DNA from 2 places in the Marinobacter sp. JSM 1782161 genome. Region 2 is predicted to be linked to the other one. Evidence: predicted binding sites of a transcription regulator. Region 2 holds the regulator's gene; the other holds the start of a gene.
The links. The regulator LexA, encoded in region 2, represses DNA repair genes until DNA is damaged. The targets are predictions, from matches to a motif close to CTGTNTNNNNANACAG.
Positions count from the first base shown of each region.

Region 1: a site for LexA is predicted at 2,562-2,577, ahead of imuA (translesion DNA synthesis-associated protein ImuA). Genes of this name have one in related genera too.

Region 1 covers NZ_WSSA01000002.1:91,391-98,434, reverse strand. The annotation lists gene gyrA (DNA gyrase subunit A) at 1-788, opposite strand, end outside; gene purU (formyltetrahydrofolate deformylase) at 1,089-1,943, opposite strand; gene GQB00_RS00435 (4a-hydroxytetrahydrobiopterin dehydratase) at 2,112-2,450, opposite strand; gene imuA (translesion DNA synthesis-associated protein ImuA) at 2,596-3,291, shown strand; gene GQB00_RS00425 (Y-family DNA polymerase) at 3,300-4,709, shown strand; gene GQB00_RS00420 (error-prone DNA polymerase) at 4,714-7,044, shown strand, end outside.
Region 2 covers NZ_WSSA01000003.1:105,199-112,242, reverse strand. The annotation lists gene GQB00_RS13240 (amidoligase family protein) at 1-726, opposite strand, end outside; gene GQB00_RS13235 (DUF6231 family protein) at 787-1,395, shown strand; gene yccX (acylphosphatase) at 1,491-1,763, shown strand; gene lexA (transcriptional repressor LexA) at 1,858-2,466, shown strand; gene GQB00_RS13220 (cell division inhibitor SulA) at 2,500-3,024, shown strand; gene GQB00_RS13215 (hypothetical protein) at 3,524-3,784, opposite strand; gene GQB00_RS13210 (DUF6586 family protein) at 3,874-4,350, opposite strand; gene GQB00_RS13205 (DUF1329 domain-containing protein) at 4,690-6,027, shown strand; gene GQB00_RS13200 (SOS cell division inhibitor) at 6,215-6,574, shown strand; gene GQB00_RS13195 (sigma-54 dependent transcriptional regulator) at 6,788-7,044, shown strand, end outside.

The DNA.
Region 1 (7,044 bases), on a different contig from region 2:
GTGATGATGATGGCCTCGCGACCGGTCTTCTTGTCGATCACCTCGATCTCGTGGCGGGCACGGATATAGATGCGACCGCGACCGGTGCGGTAGGCCTCGATGATGCCGGCACGGCCGTTGATGATGCCTTCGGTCGGGAAATCCGGCCCCGGGATGTATTCCATCAGCTCATCGATGGTGATATCCGGGTTATCCATCAGCGCCAGGCAGCCGCTGACCACTTCTTTCAGGTTGTGCGGCGGAATGTTGGTCGCCATGCCTACGGCAATGCCGGAGGAACCGTTGACCAGCAGGTTGGGCACACGGGTCGGCAGGACGTCGGGAATCTGCTCGGTGCCGTCGTAGTTGGGTACGAAGTCGACGGTTTCCTTGTCCAGATCCGCCAGCAGCGAGTGCGCAATCTTCTCCATGCGGATCTCGGTGTAACGCATGGCCGCCGCGTTATCACCGTCGATGGAGCCAAAGTTACCCTGGCCGTCTACCAGCGGGTAGCGCATGGAAAACGGCTGAGCCATCCGCACGATGGTGTCGTAAACCGCGGAATCGCCATGCGGGTGGTATTTACCGATGACGTCACCCACCACACGGGCGGATTTCTTGTAGGCCTTGTTCCAGTCGTTGTTCAGCTCCGACATCGCGAACAGGACACGACGGTGAACCGGCTTGAGGCCGTCGCGGACATCGGGCAGGGCCCGCCCGACGATCACGCTCATGGCGTAATCGAGATAGGACTGTTTCAGCTCGTCTTCAATATTTACGGGCAGGATCTCTTTGGCTAATTCACCCATCGAGAAGGATTCCTTTGCGTTTGCTGGAAGTCGTCCTTGCGGGAATCGGCATTGGCTCCGCTTCCCGGACACTGGCTTTCCGGACTGGCTTCTTCGGCCACCGGAAACGACCTTGCCGGACGCTGCTTTATTCGCCGGGGAAACATGGCCCCTCTCGCACGTGAGAGGCTCCCCAGGGCGGATTTATAAGCCGTCGATGATACCACAATCGAGGCCCCGGGGTGACATCGAAATGCCGTCTAAATGAAGGAAGGAAGTCAGCTTTCCGGAGGTCGGGCGACCTCCGGATCAAACCTGCGTTCAGGTGAAAACGACGGTCTTGTTCTCGTGAGTGATGACGCGGTCCTCAATGTGCGAACGCAAGCCTCGGGCCAGCACATTCTTCTCGACATCCTTGCCCAGTCGCACCATGTCCTCAATGGTGTCGCTGTGGCTGACGCGAATGACGTCCTGCTCGATGATTGGCCCCTCGTCCAGGTCCTGGGTCACGTAGTGGCAGGTGGCGCCAATCAGCTTGACCCCGCGACTGTAAGCCTGGTGGTAAGGACGCGCGCCGGCGAACGACGGCAGGAAGCTGTGATGGATATTGATCACCTTGCCGGCGTACTGCTCGCACACCTCCGGCGGCAGGATCTGCATGTAGCGGGCCAGCACGATCACATCCGCGCCGTAGTGGGCGAACAGATTATTCACCTCGGCGAAGGCTTCGGGCTTGTTGTCCCTGGTCACCGGTACGTGGTGATAGGGAATATCGTGCCACTCCACCATGCGGCGCAGGTCGTCGTGGTTGGAGATCACCGCCACGATTTCCGCGTTCAGCTCCTTGCTGTGCCAGCGGTGCAGCAGGTCCGCCAGACAGTGAGACTCCTTGGAGCACATCAGCACAACCTTCTTGGGCTCGGCGGAATCCGCCACATGCCAGGTCATGTCGAATTCCCGGGCAATCGGCTCGAAGGCGGCGCGGAACTGATCCAGGCCGAAGGGAATGGAACTGGCCTTGATCTCGTGCCGCATAAAGAACCAGCCGGCCTGGTTGTCGGCGTGGTGGCTGGCCTCGGTGATCCAGCCGTTGTAGGTAGTCAGGAAGTTACTGACCTTGGCCACGATGCCAACCCGGTCAGGACAGGAAATCACCAGACGATATGTATGTTCCATGCGTTATCACAGCCATCCGGAAAGGCCGCCGCCGGAAGCCCGCAGGCAGCCTCTCATTCAATCTCGGAGACGGAAAACGGCGGCACGGCCGCTTTCCAGCGAAACGCCGCATGATAACGGATTGTCCGGGCCGGCGTAAGCCACCGGTCCGGCGGGAATTACCGAGACTCAGTGCGCCAGGTCGTCGGTACGAGCGGCCATGATGAAGTCGTTGCGATGCAGGCCGCCGATCTTGTGGGTCCACCAGTGAACCGTGACCTTGCCGTACTCGGTCAGCAGGGCCGGATGATGCCCCTCCGACTCGGCCAACTCGCCCACCTTGTTGGTGAACGCCAATGCCTCGGCGAAATTCCTGAAGCGGAATACCCGCTCAAGCTGCCGCTCGCCATCCCGGGTCACCACCACCCAATCCGGCAGGTCGGCGCTGAGGGTATCGAGCTCCTTGCCGGTGACCTCGGGCGCATCGGCACGACAGGCTTCGCAGGACTCGGATTTCAACTCTGACATGACTTCCTCCTTGGTCCGGAATGGTCAGTCACAGCCTGCGCCCCACCCCGAAACAGGTCAACCCCCTTGCAAGCCATCCCACTCTTTGCAAACGACCACCCTCAACCTATACTGTATAAATAAACAGTATCGCAGAGAGACACGCATGCGCGAGATCCTCGACCAGCTACTCGACAACGCCCGCATCTGGCAGGCCAGCCGCCACCAGCAGGTCCTGGGTGCGGCAGCGGAGAGCACCGGCTTTGCCGCGCTCGACGCGCAACTGCCCGGCGGCGGTTGGCCCCGTGGCGCCCTGATTGAATGCCTGACCCCCGCCCCCGGCATTGGCGAACTGCGCCTGCTGCTGCCGGCCCTGTGCCGCCTGTCCCGTGCCGGGCAGACCGTATTCTGGATCGACCCGCCCCACACACCCTACGCACCGGCCCTGGCCCGGGCGCAGGTGGAGCTGAACCAGGTGGTGAGTATGCAGACCCAAAGCCGGGAGGACCGGCTCTGGGCCCTGGAGAACTGCCTGCGCTCGCACACCACCGGCCTGGCCATGATCTGGCTCGATACCGCCAGGCGCAGCGACATCCGCCGAATCCAGTTGGCCGCCGAAGCGGGCGATAATCTGTGCGTCCTGTTCCGGGACGCGCGCTATGCCGACCAGTCCTCCCCCGCTGCCCTGCGCCTGCAGCTGACCCCCCTGGCGAACGGCCAGTTGCAGGCGAATATCCTCAAACGCCGTGGCGGCTGGCCCGTCGACGGCCTCACCCTGCCCCTGGCGCCAGTGGCTCCGGCACAGGATGCCGAAGCCCTGCCTGGCAACGTCATCCGCGGCCCCTGGCCCCAACCGCACTGAGATCCGGCATGCTGTGGCTTTACCTGCACTTTCCCCACCTGTTGCTGGAGCATTTCAGCCAGAGCGAGACCTCGCCCCGCCCCATGGCACTGGTCAGCGGATACCCGCCACGGGTCACCCAGCTCAACCCGGAAGCCGCCCGGGCGGGCGTAACGATTGGCCAGAGCCCCCAGACCGCCAGCGCCCTGGCGGACGGCCTGCAACTGATTCCCGCCGACATGGAAGAGCAGGCCCGGGTTCTGGAGCAGCAAGCTGCCTGGCTCTACCGCCAGGCCGCCCGCATCAGCCTCTACCCACCGGACGGCCTCCTGGTCGAGGCCGGCAGCCTGCGTCGCCTGCACGGCGGCCTGGACAATCTGTGGCGCACCCTGGAAGCGGAGCTGGGCCGACGCCACCTGAGTGCCCAGCTGGCCTGCGGTAGCACGCCCCTGGGCGCCCGCCTACTGGCGCGCAGCAACAGCGGGCACTGCACCGATGACACCCGGCGCCTGCGGCACTCCCTGGATAGCCTAGACATCGGCCACACCGACCTGGACGAGCGAACCATCGAACGCCTGCAGCGCATGGGCCTGCACACTCTGGGGCAGGTGCTCACCCTGCCTGATCGGGAGCTGGCCCGGCGCCTGGGACCGGAGACCTGCCTGATGCTGCAGAAGATCGAGGGGCGGGCCGCTGATCCGCAGTCAGACTGGCAACCCCCACCCTACTTTCACCGCCGCCTGGATTTCGCCGAGGATGTGGAACACAGCAGCGGCCTGCTCTTTCCCCTGCAGCGCGCCCTGCAGGAACTGGAAACGGAGTTGCGCTGGCGCCAGCAGCACACCGACACACTGCAACTGGAAATCCGTCACCGCAGTCAGCCGGTCACCTCTCTGCCGCTTCGCTCCACCGCGCCGGAACACCGTGCCAGCGCCTTTCTCGACCTGGCGCACCTGAAACTGGACCGGCACACCCTGGAGGCGCCAGCCATTGGCCTGTCCCTCAAGGTGCGGCGCTTTATCGGGCGGGAAGCGCCGACCGGCGACGACCTGTTCGGCGACACTCCCAACGCCCGCGACGAAGCCCGCCAGCACCTGCTCAGCCGGCTGCAGGCGCGCCTGGGAGAAGACGCCCTGCATCGGCCGACCCTGCGGGCCGACCACCGCCCCGAGCAGGCCTGGACCGCGTCTCCAATGCGGGCCATGGCGGCAACAGCCAGCGACCTGCCACGCCGACCGCTGTGGCTGTTGCGTGCGCCCCAGCCGCTACAGGAAATGCCGCAACTCTGGCTGGCCGGCCCCGAACGCATCAGCGCCGGCTGGTGGGACGGCGAGCGCGTCCAACGCGACTATTACATCGCCCGGCTGCACAGCGGCCAGACCGGCTGGCTGTTCCGGGACGTGACCGGCGGCTGGTTCATCCACGGCTGGTTCGGGTAAAACCATGAGCTACGCGGAACTCCACTGCCTGAGCAACTTCAGCTTCCTGCGCGGCGCTTCCCATCCGCACGAACTGGCCGGGGAAGCCGCCCGCCTCGGCTACCGGGCGCTGGCCATCACCGACGAATGCTCGGTGGCCGGCATGCCGCGCGCTTTTGCCGCCCTGAAGGACAGCCCGGTCAAGCTGATCACCGGCAGCGAGTTCCGCCTGCAATCGCCGGACGGCCTGCTGGTCCTGCTGGCCCGCACCCGCACCGGCTACGGCCAGCTCTGCCAATTGATCACCAGCGCCCGGCGCCGCGCCGAGAAAGGGCACTACACGCTCCTCGGGGACGATCTGGACACCCACCCCCTGGACGAGTGCCTGGCCCTGTGGGGAGCCGCGCCGGTGGTGGACTCCAACGAGCTCGACGTCGGTCGCTGGCTGAAACAACACTTCCCCGACCGCCTCTGGATCATGGCCGAGCGCCCCCTGACCGACCGCGATGAAGACAACATGACCGGCTGGCACCAGTTGGCCCGTCGCCTGGACCTGCCGGTCGTGGCCACCGGCAACGTCCACATGCACCAGCGCGGCCGGCAACCGCTGCAGGATGTGCTGACCGCCGTACGCCACGGCTGCACCGTCGCCGAGGCGGGGCATCGCCTGTTTGCCAACGGCGAGCGCTACCTGCGTCCGATCGATACCCTGCGCAAACTGTTCCCGGACGCCTGGATCGAGCAGAGCCGGATCATTGCCGACCAGTGCACCTTCAGCCCCGCCGAGCTGCGCTACCAGTATCCACCGGAGGTGGTACCGGAGGGCCATACACCGCAAAGCTACCTGCGCGAACTCACCGAGCGTGGCATTCGCTGGCGCTTCCCCGACGGTATTCCCGCGGACAAGCGGGCGCTGGTGGAGAAAGAGCTGACGCTGATCCGGGAGAAAGCCTACGAGCCCTACTTCCTGACCATCCACGACATCGTGGCGTTCGCCCGACGCCAGGGCATCCTGTGCCAGGGCCGCGGGTCATCCGCCAACTCCGTGGTCTGCTACTGCCTGGGCATCACCGCCGTCGATCCGTCACAGGTGGAACTCCTCTTCGAGCGCTTCATCTCAGCGGACCGGGACGAGCCGCCGGACATCGACGTGGACTTCGAGCACGAGCGGCGCGAGGAAGTGATCCAGTACATCTACCGGCGCTACGGCCGCGAGCGCGCCGCCCTGGCGGCCACCGTGATCCGCTACCGTCAGCGCAGCGCCATCCGCGATGTGGGCAAGGCGCTGGGTTTCGACCTGCACCTGCTGGAACAGATGATTGGCAACGTGGACTGGCGCGACCGGGAACAGGACTGGCGGGAACAACTGCTGCAGAAAGGCCTGGCGAAATCCGCACGGGCTGTGGAACAGTTCCTGACGCTGGTGAAGACGCTGATCGGGTTTCCCCGCCACCTGTCCCAGCATGTGGGCGGTTTCGTTATCAGCGAGGGAGCCCTGGCGGAGCTGGTGCCGGTCGAAAACGCCAGCATGCCGGACCGCACGGTAATCCAGTGGGACAAGGAAGATCTGGAAAGCCTGAACCTGATGAAGGTGGACGTGCTGGCGCTGGGCATGCTGTCCGCCATACGCAAGGCGCTCGACCTGATTGGCCGCAAGACGGATCGCGCACTCGGAATGGCCGACATCCCCACGGAAGACAAGCGGGTGTACGACATGCTCTGCAGCGGCGACAGCATCGGCGTTTTCCAGGTGGAGTCCCGCGCCCAGATCAACATGCTGCCCCGGCTCAGGCCGCGAACATACTACGACCTGGTCATCCAGGTCGCCATCGTCCGCCCGGGCCCGATCCAGGGGGATATGGTGCATCCCTTCCTGAAGCGCCGGAACAGGCTGGAAGACCCCGACTACGGCCAGGACCCGGAGATCGAAGCCGTCCTCAAGCGAACCGAGGGCGTCCCCATCTTCCAGGAGCAGGCCATCAAGCTGGCCATGGTGGCGGCGGACTTCTCCGGCAGCGAGGCCGACAAGCTACGCCGGGCCATGGCCGCCTGGAAATCCGACGGGGATCTCACCCCGTTCAGGGAGAAGCTGATCAACGGCATGCGCGCCAAGGGCCACACCGATACCTTTGCCGAAAAAATCTACACGCAACTGAGCGGCTTCGGCGGCTACGGCTTCCCGGAATCCCATGCCGCCAGCTTCGCCCTGCTGGTTTACGTGTCCGCCTGGATCAAACGACACCATGCACCCATCTTTTATTGCGCGCTGCTCAACAGCCAGCCAATGGGATTCTACTCACCGTCGCAGTTGATCCAGGACGCCCGACGTCACCGTGTGCCGGTTCAGCCTATCGAC
Region 2 (7,044 bases):
GTCGAGGTGGGAGAACAGCGGCAGCAGGTCGAGCGCACGGTTGCGGGTCGGATTGTAGTGCAGGTAATCCTTCATCAGAGTGGCGCGGTCGGGCTGATAGTCCGGCTGCATGATCAGGTCCACGTAGTCCGTGTCCCAGGGTTCAATGTAGGTAGTGAACTTACGGCTGATATCCAACTGGTGACGCGATTTCAGCCACTCGTAGAGCGCGGCGAAAGCCCGCAGGTAGGCCAGCAGGGTGCCGCTTTCCAGGTTGGGCAGCTCCGGGTTGAGCTGCAGGCCGAAGGCGTAGATCAGCGCCTCGCGACTGCCTACGGCACCGGCGTCGCGCAGCTTGTTACAGAGTTCCTCCATGGTTTCCAGCTCCGACAGCGGCAGCGGCGGGCTGACGATCTCCAGCGGCACGATGCGTTCGGCCGCTGCGTCGATCACTTCCATGGCGTGGCCGCCGAGTTCGCGTATGGAGTCGGGCAGCCGGTCGTCCTGCAGGTCCAGGTCCTTGATCGGGTCGGAATCCAGCTCGATGGTGTATTCGCCCTGGGGCGTATCCAGGCGGGTGACGTAGCGGGATGTCAGGTGCGGCTCCCCTTTGAGCAGCTTGCCGCAGAGGCGGACGAGGCTGTCGTAGGAGAGCCCGGATATCTCGATCTCCACGCCGACGCGTCGTTCCTCGCCGTCCTGGTTGTTGAGGATGCTGGGCATCCGGCACGCCTGTTCCATTGTCATTTCGGCTCCTTGGTTGGGTTGGCCGCTGTGAGGTTCCTGTAGGCTTTGTCGCAGTTCGTTGTGGCCGCGTCAATCCCGGTGGTGATGTGGTTCAAGCAGGACCCGTGCCGGGACGATCCGGCCCGCCTGCCGAGGCGACGGCCGGATGCGCCATTCCACGCGCGTACTGTTACACTGATCGGCTCCATGCACCGGGATGGGAACATCATGCTGGAACAAAGCCTGAAACAGCTGCTGGGGCAGTACCGGCCCGAATCGCTGCTGGTCGCGGGGGAAACCGCCCGACATATTGGCGATGTCTGGGCTGAATACGCCGGTATCGAACTGACGGATGTCTCCGAAGCGCCCCTGGCGGTTGTTGAGCACCAGGAGGCCGTGGCGGATCTGGCATTGGTTACTGAACTGATGGGCCGTCTGTCCCACGAAGAAGCCCGGCAGTTCCTGGGCTGGCTGCGCAATGCCGGGGCGCGTCGTGTCGCGGTCAGTCTGACACCGGACGACGGCTGGACCTTCAGCGACATGGTCGCGCTTGCCTTCCATCGTCATGACCGTTTTGACGACGGTACCGAACTGTTCACCTACGACATCGAAACCTATAATCGCCCTCGGGAGTGGAACAACCCCCGGTATTGGGCCAACCCCGAGAATTGGGGGAAATACCGCTGGTAGCGGTACGCTTGCCGGCGCGATATTTTCAGCGACGTCGCGCCGGGTTAGGGTATCACCCACGAGGTCACAGATCAGAGTCTTTCCGGGAGGTTGCAATGGAAGAGCAATGTGTGAAAGCCCGTGTTTATGGACAGGTTCAGGGCGTTTTGTTTCGGGCCAGTACCCAGGAAAAGGCCAGGGCGCTGGGGCTGACCGGGTACGTGAAGAATCTGGAAGACGGCTCGGTCGAAGTCTTCGCCTGTGGCGATGAAGCGGCCGTAGAGTCCCTGGTTGAGTGGCTGCACAAGGGCCCCGACCGCGCCCGGGTGGACAAGGTGGACGTCGAGGGTATGGCCTACCGGCCCAGGAAGTCTTTCACGGTCAAGTAGTCGCGCGATGCGACGCCGTCCTGTCTCCAGTCTTTACACTGGATAAAATACTGTATATAGTCACTCGTACTGTATATAAAGACAGGTAAACGGCATGAAGCTGACACCGAGACAATCCCAGGTTCTGGACGTAATCCGCCGCTACGTGGACGACACGGGTTATCCCCCCACCCGGGCCGAAATCGCCAGGGAACTGGGGTTCAAGTCGGCCAACGCGGCTGAGGAACACTTGCGGGCGCTGGCCCGTAAAGGCGCAATCGAGATGGTGCCCGGCGCCAGCCGCGGCATCCGCCTGCCTGAAGCGGAAGAGGATCCCGGTTTGCCCATCGTGGGGCAGGTGGCGGCCGGTAGCCCGATCCTCGCGCAGGAACACATTGACGATTACTGTGCCCTGCAACCCACCTTCTTTTCCCCGTCTGCCGACTACCTGCTGCGTGTGCGCGGCATGAGCATGAAGGACATTGGCATTCTTGACGGCGACCTGCTGGCCGTCCACCGGACCCAGGACGTCCAGAACGGCCAGGTCGTCGTGGCCCGTGTAGGTGAGGAGGTGACCGTCAAGCGCTTCAAGCGTGAAGGGACCCACGTTTACCTGCTGCCGGAAAACGAGGAATTCCAGCCCATTGACGTTGATTTGACCGAGCAGGAACTGTTTATCGAAGGCTTGGGTGTCGGTGTGATCCGTCGGTCGGATATGCACTGACAGCCTGGCCCGTGCGACATTCGGAGGTGTCCCGTGGAGCAGCTCAGTTTTAACCAGACTCTTTCCCAGAATCCGGTGCCCGTGGCGCTGGCGGACCGATCGCTGAAGCGTCGGAGCCGTCTGGCCAGGCCGGTGGCGATCCACTCGCAGGAGCGCCCGCTTCGGGCTCCGGAAACGCCTGACGCTCCGGCTCGCGAGCCCCAGGGCAATGTGACCGAAATCATATTGCCGGAAGGTCAGGTCGAGAACATGCAGCTGCTGCTCCCCATGCTGACCCAGCTGAACCAGGAGCGTCGCTGGCTGGCCTGGATCGATCCTCCCCAGGCGTTGATGCAGAAGTGGCAGCAGACCCATGGCATTGTTGCCGGCGAGATTCTGGTCCTGCGCTCAAACGATCAGTTTGACGCCCAGGAATTGGCGGAGCGCGCGCTGCGGGCCGGTACCTGCCACGCGGTGGTGATGTGGACCGCAGGCACGCCGGGAACGGCCGCCATGGATCGCTTGCAGCAGGCCTCTGCCAAAGGGGAGAGCCACGGCGTGGTTCTGAGGCAGCGTTAGGCCGGGCGACTTTCCGGGCATCATGTCCGGGTAAGGCATTCGGTGAGGTCGTGTCAGGGCAGGCTGCGCCCTGATGGTTCATGCTCGGACGAGTTGTAACGCAGGGCACGTCGTCGTTGGATGGTGGGCGTCTGGATGACGTAAACGGCGGTGTGGTTCCCGGCCCGGCAAGACCTACTGCGCGGGTTGGTTCGTATTCACAGGCCGTCGTGGCCGGCCTGTAGAGATTGGCTGGTAAATGGATAACGCCGGCAGATAGCTGGCCTGGCCGTGGTGGTTCGGTGTGCCGACGATGGGAATGGACGACCGCGCCCGACGGCTCTCCCGCAGAAGCGTACTCGGCGCTCGAAATTCCCCTTCCATGATCATCATTCTTCGCCAAGCCATCCGACGTTGCTCGGAACCCTTCAAGTTAAGGCATTCTGCGGATGGCCGGCTTCCGCCGCCATAGACCGTCCTGTAGCGTCCGGCCCCTGGCGTGGGTATACGGTGTGGTCGACTAGTGCAGCGTGCGGGACTGGGAGGGAGCGGGTAGCTCCGCATCCTCGTCTTCCCAATCGATGGCGTGGGCAATGTCGCCCACCGCTTCGATACCGGCTGTCATCATGGCCTTTGCCACGGACAGGTCGCGATCTTCCATCATGTCACGCGCTTCCTGGGAGAAGGAGATGCGGACCAGAGGCGCCGAATCGTCATCGACCCGCTGCAGGGCAAAATCGCCATCGGGGAGTTCTACGATTTCCAGAATGGATGTGGACATAAATACAGCCTTTATCGGAAGGCTTTCGGCCTTCTCAATTCGATTCATTTTGGCGTTTGATGCCGTCGGTCCTCGTCAGGATCGAAAGCCTACCACTCTTCGTGCCTTTCCAGCACGCCGTCGATATAGCGGCGTATGGCTTCGGTCGTCTTGAGCAGTTCTGCCGGTGTACGGTCCGGTCCGGACTGGGCGGATACCGCGATCAGGTTGTCCTGGGCTTCCGCTTTCTTGCGGTCGACAGGGCGGGCCTGCTCGGCCAGTAGCCCATCAAGATGTTGCCACCAGGATCCTGGCTCAGTGGCCAGCGCGCGCAATTCCTCCACCTCGCGACAGGTGTAGTCAATGGCCTCTGCCAGGGCGTCGATGCTGTTCCTGGATGCAGGATTCACCTGATACAGGTCGGCAATCAGGGAGAGCAGGGCGCTCCGGGTTTCGGAGAGTAGCGCAACTCCACCCTGCAAGCTCGCTTCGCGACTGGTTGCCTGATCCTGCTCCTCGGCCAGACGAAACAGTGTATTGGCCAGGAATAGCTTCTGCCTGGTGAATGTGGGCCACTGTGACGCCATGAACGACTCCGCGGATCCGGTGGTTGAGCTGATGGGCCAGTCTAACAGATTCCGGTTTCGCTTGCCGTGTCCGTGGATGTGCGGGCGGCGTTGCGACGGTCTCCGCCGGGAAGCACAGGGAGAAGTGGCGGATGGGCTCCAGGGCGGGGCGGCCATTTGGTGAGGATTAACAACTTCCTACAATTAAACACTTGTTTAATTTGCAACGATCAGGCAAAAAGTCGCCTGCGCTGAACATACACATCTGTTTGGAGGGGCGATATCCCCGGGTATCGGCTCCTGATGCGGGAGGACGATTTGTTGGAATGTAATCACAAGGCGAAGCGCTCGGTCGCGACTTTGGGGCTGGTTTCCCTCCTTGGGCTGGCTGCCCCGTCCCTGGCCAGTGTCTCCGAGGACGAGGCCGCGCGCCTGGACCAGGATTTGACCCCGGTGGGGGCAGAGCGGGCCGGCAATGGCTCGGGTACGATCCCCGCGTGGGATGGCGGGCTCGCCGAACCACCGGCGACTTACCGGGAAGGCGAGATCGAAGCCGATCCGTTTCCGGACGACAAGCCGTTGTTCGTGATCACGGCCGAGAACGCTGCTCTCTATGGTGACAAGCTAACGGCCGGACACCGGAAGCTGCTGGCGCAGTATGGTCCCGACTACGTCATGCCGGTCTATCAGACGCGCCGCACGGCCGCCTATCCGGAGCGTATCTATGAGCGGCTCAGGGATAACGCGAGGCACGCCGAGCTACTCGATAACGGCAATGGCGTTCGCTCCACCATCGCCACCAGCCCGTTCCCGATTCCCCAGAGCGGGCTTGAGGTCATCTGGAACCACATCCTGCGTTTTCGCGGTGAAGAAGTGTCCTTCCGCTCGGCGTTCGCCACGCCGACGGTGGACGGGTCCTTCAACCCGGTGCTGACGGAATACGATTACTACTTTGCCTACAGTGAGCCAGGTGTCTCGCTGTCCGACATCGACAACAAGATCTTCTACCTGAAGACCCGGATCATGTCGCCCTCCAGTCTGGCCGGCACGCTCAATCTGGTGCACGAAACCCTGGACCAGGTCCGCTCGCCGCGTCTGGCGTGGCGGTACCAGTCGGGTGAGCGACGTCTGCGACGTTCGCCGAACCTGGCCTATACCACCGACCTGCCGAATAGCTCGTCCCTGCGCACGGTGGACCAGAAGGACATGTACAACGGCGCGCCCAACCAGTACGACTGGAGGCTCAAGGGCAAGCGCGAGATCTATGTGCCTTACAACGCCTACAGGCTGCACCAGCCGTCGGCATCGGCGGATGACATCATCCAGCCGCGCCACATCAATCAGCAACTGACCCGCTACGAGTTGCACCGGGTCTGGGTCGTGGAAGCGACGCTGCGTACCGGGCTTGATCACGTCTACCACCGCCGGGTGTTCTACATCGACGAGGACAGCTGGCAGATTCTGACGACTGAGGAGTACGACAGCGACGGAAACCTCTGGCGGGTGTCCGAGGCCCACAACATCAGTTACTACACGGTGCCGGTGTTCTGGACCACGCTGGAGCTGACCTACGATCTTAAATCGGAGCGGTACTACGTCGATGGTCTGGACGACGGCCAGAAGCCCTATGATTTCGAACCGGGCTTTCGCGGCAACGAGTTTTCCGCCTCCGCTGTCCGCCGTTCTGCGCGCCGCTGAAGGCCCTGGAGCGGCGTTACCCGTTCTTGACATGGAACCACCATGCCGGCGAGCGGGCGTCTGGTTCAGAACCTTCAGCGACGCGCAGTCGATTAGCGAATGAACCGGACGGAACACTGATCACTGAACTCCGGGCAGGGCAGCCTTGCCCGGGGTTCGGTAGACCGCGTGTGTCGGCGTATACTGCGTGGCAGACACCGACATCAGCCTGGAGTGCACCCTCATGAGTTCGGCCCTCGAATCCCTCGACACCCTCATCGACGAATTTCGTCACGCCCTGGCCCAGGAAGACTGGGACACATTGAACCGAGTTAATGAAACGGTGCAGCCGGCCATCGAGTCGGCGGTGGCCGAGATCCATAGCCGCGGCGACGATCCGGAGGTGTTGCGGGAGCGCCTGGCGGACCTGCAGAAATTGATGGCCGATGCCTCGAAAAACGCCGGAGAATCAAGGGATCAGGCGGCCAGGGAGCTGCGCGGGATGAGCCAGAACCGGCAGGCTGTCCAGGCCTATGCCAACGTCAGGACGGGCGGTCGTCGTTCCTGATCTGGATACAAATATTGGCAAAAAATTGCGTCATTAAATTGACTCTAACCTTTCCGAAGTCTTAAATACGCGTCAGAAAACAGGCAAAGAAAAATTGCTTTCGTATAGGGCTGAAGTAGTCGCAGGTGTTCCCGTCCCTCCGTGCAGGCGCAGGGCGGCTCGGCAGTATGCGTTCGGCCCGGTATTTACCTGACGAGCCGGAGAACGACCCGCATGTCCACGGATACCAACCGCATTCTGGTCCTGATCAGCGATGAGGCGATTCGACACGATCTGTCGACCATTCTGGAGTTCATCGGTGAGGAATCGGATGAGGTGTCGCCAGCGTCTGCGGGCAGTCTGAAGCCGGAACAACTGGCCACCGCCAACGCCGCGATTCTCGACGCCGGTGAGGCGGACCTGGCGGCTTTGATGGAGCAGCTCGATTCGCTGGACAAGGGCTTGCCCGTGCTGATGGTGGGGGAACCGGA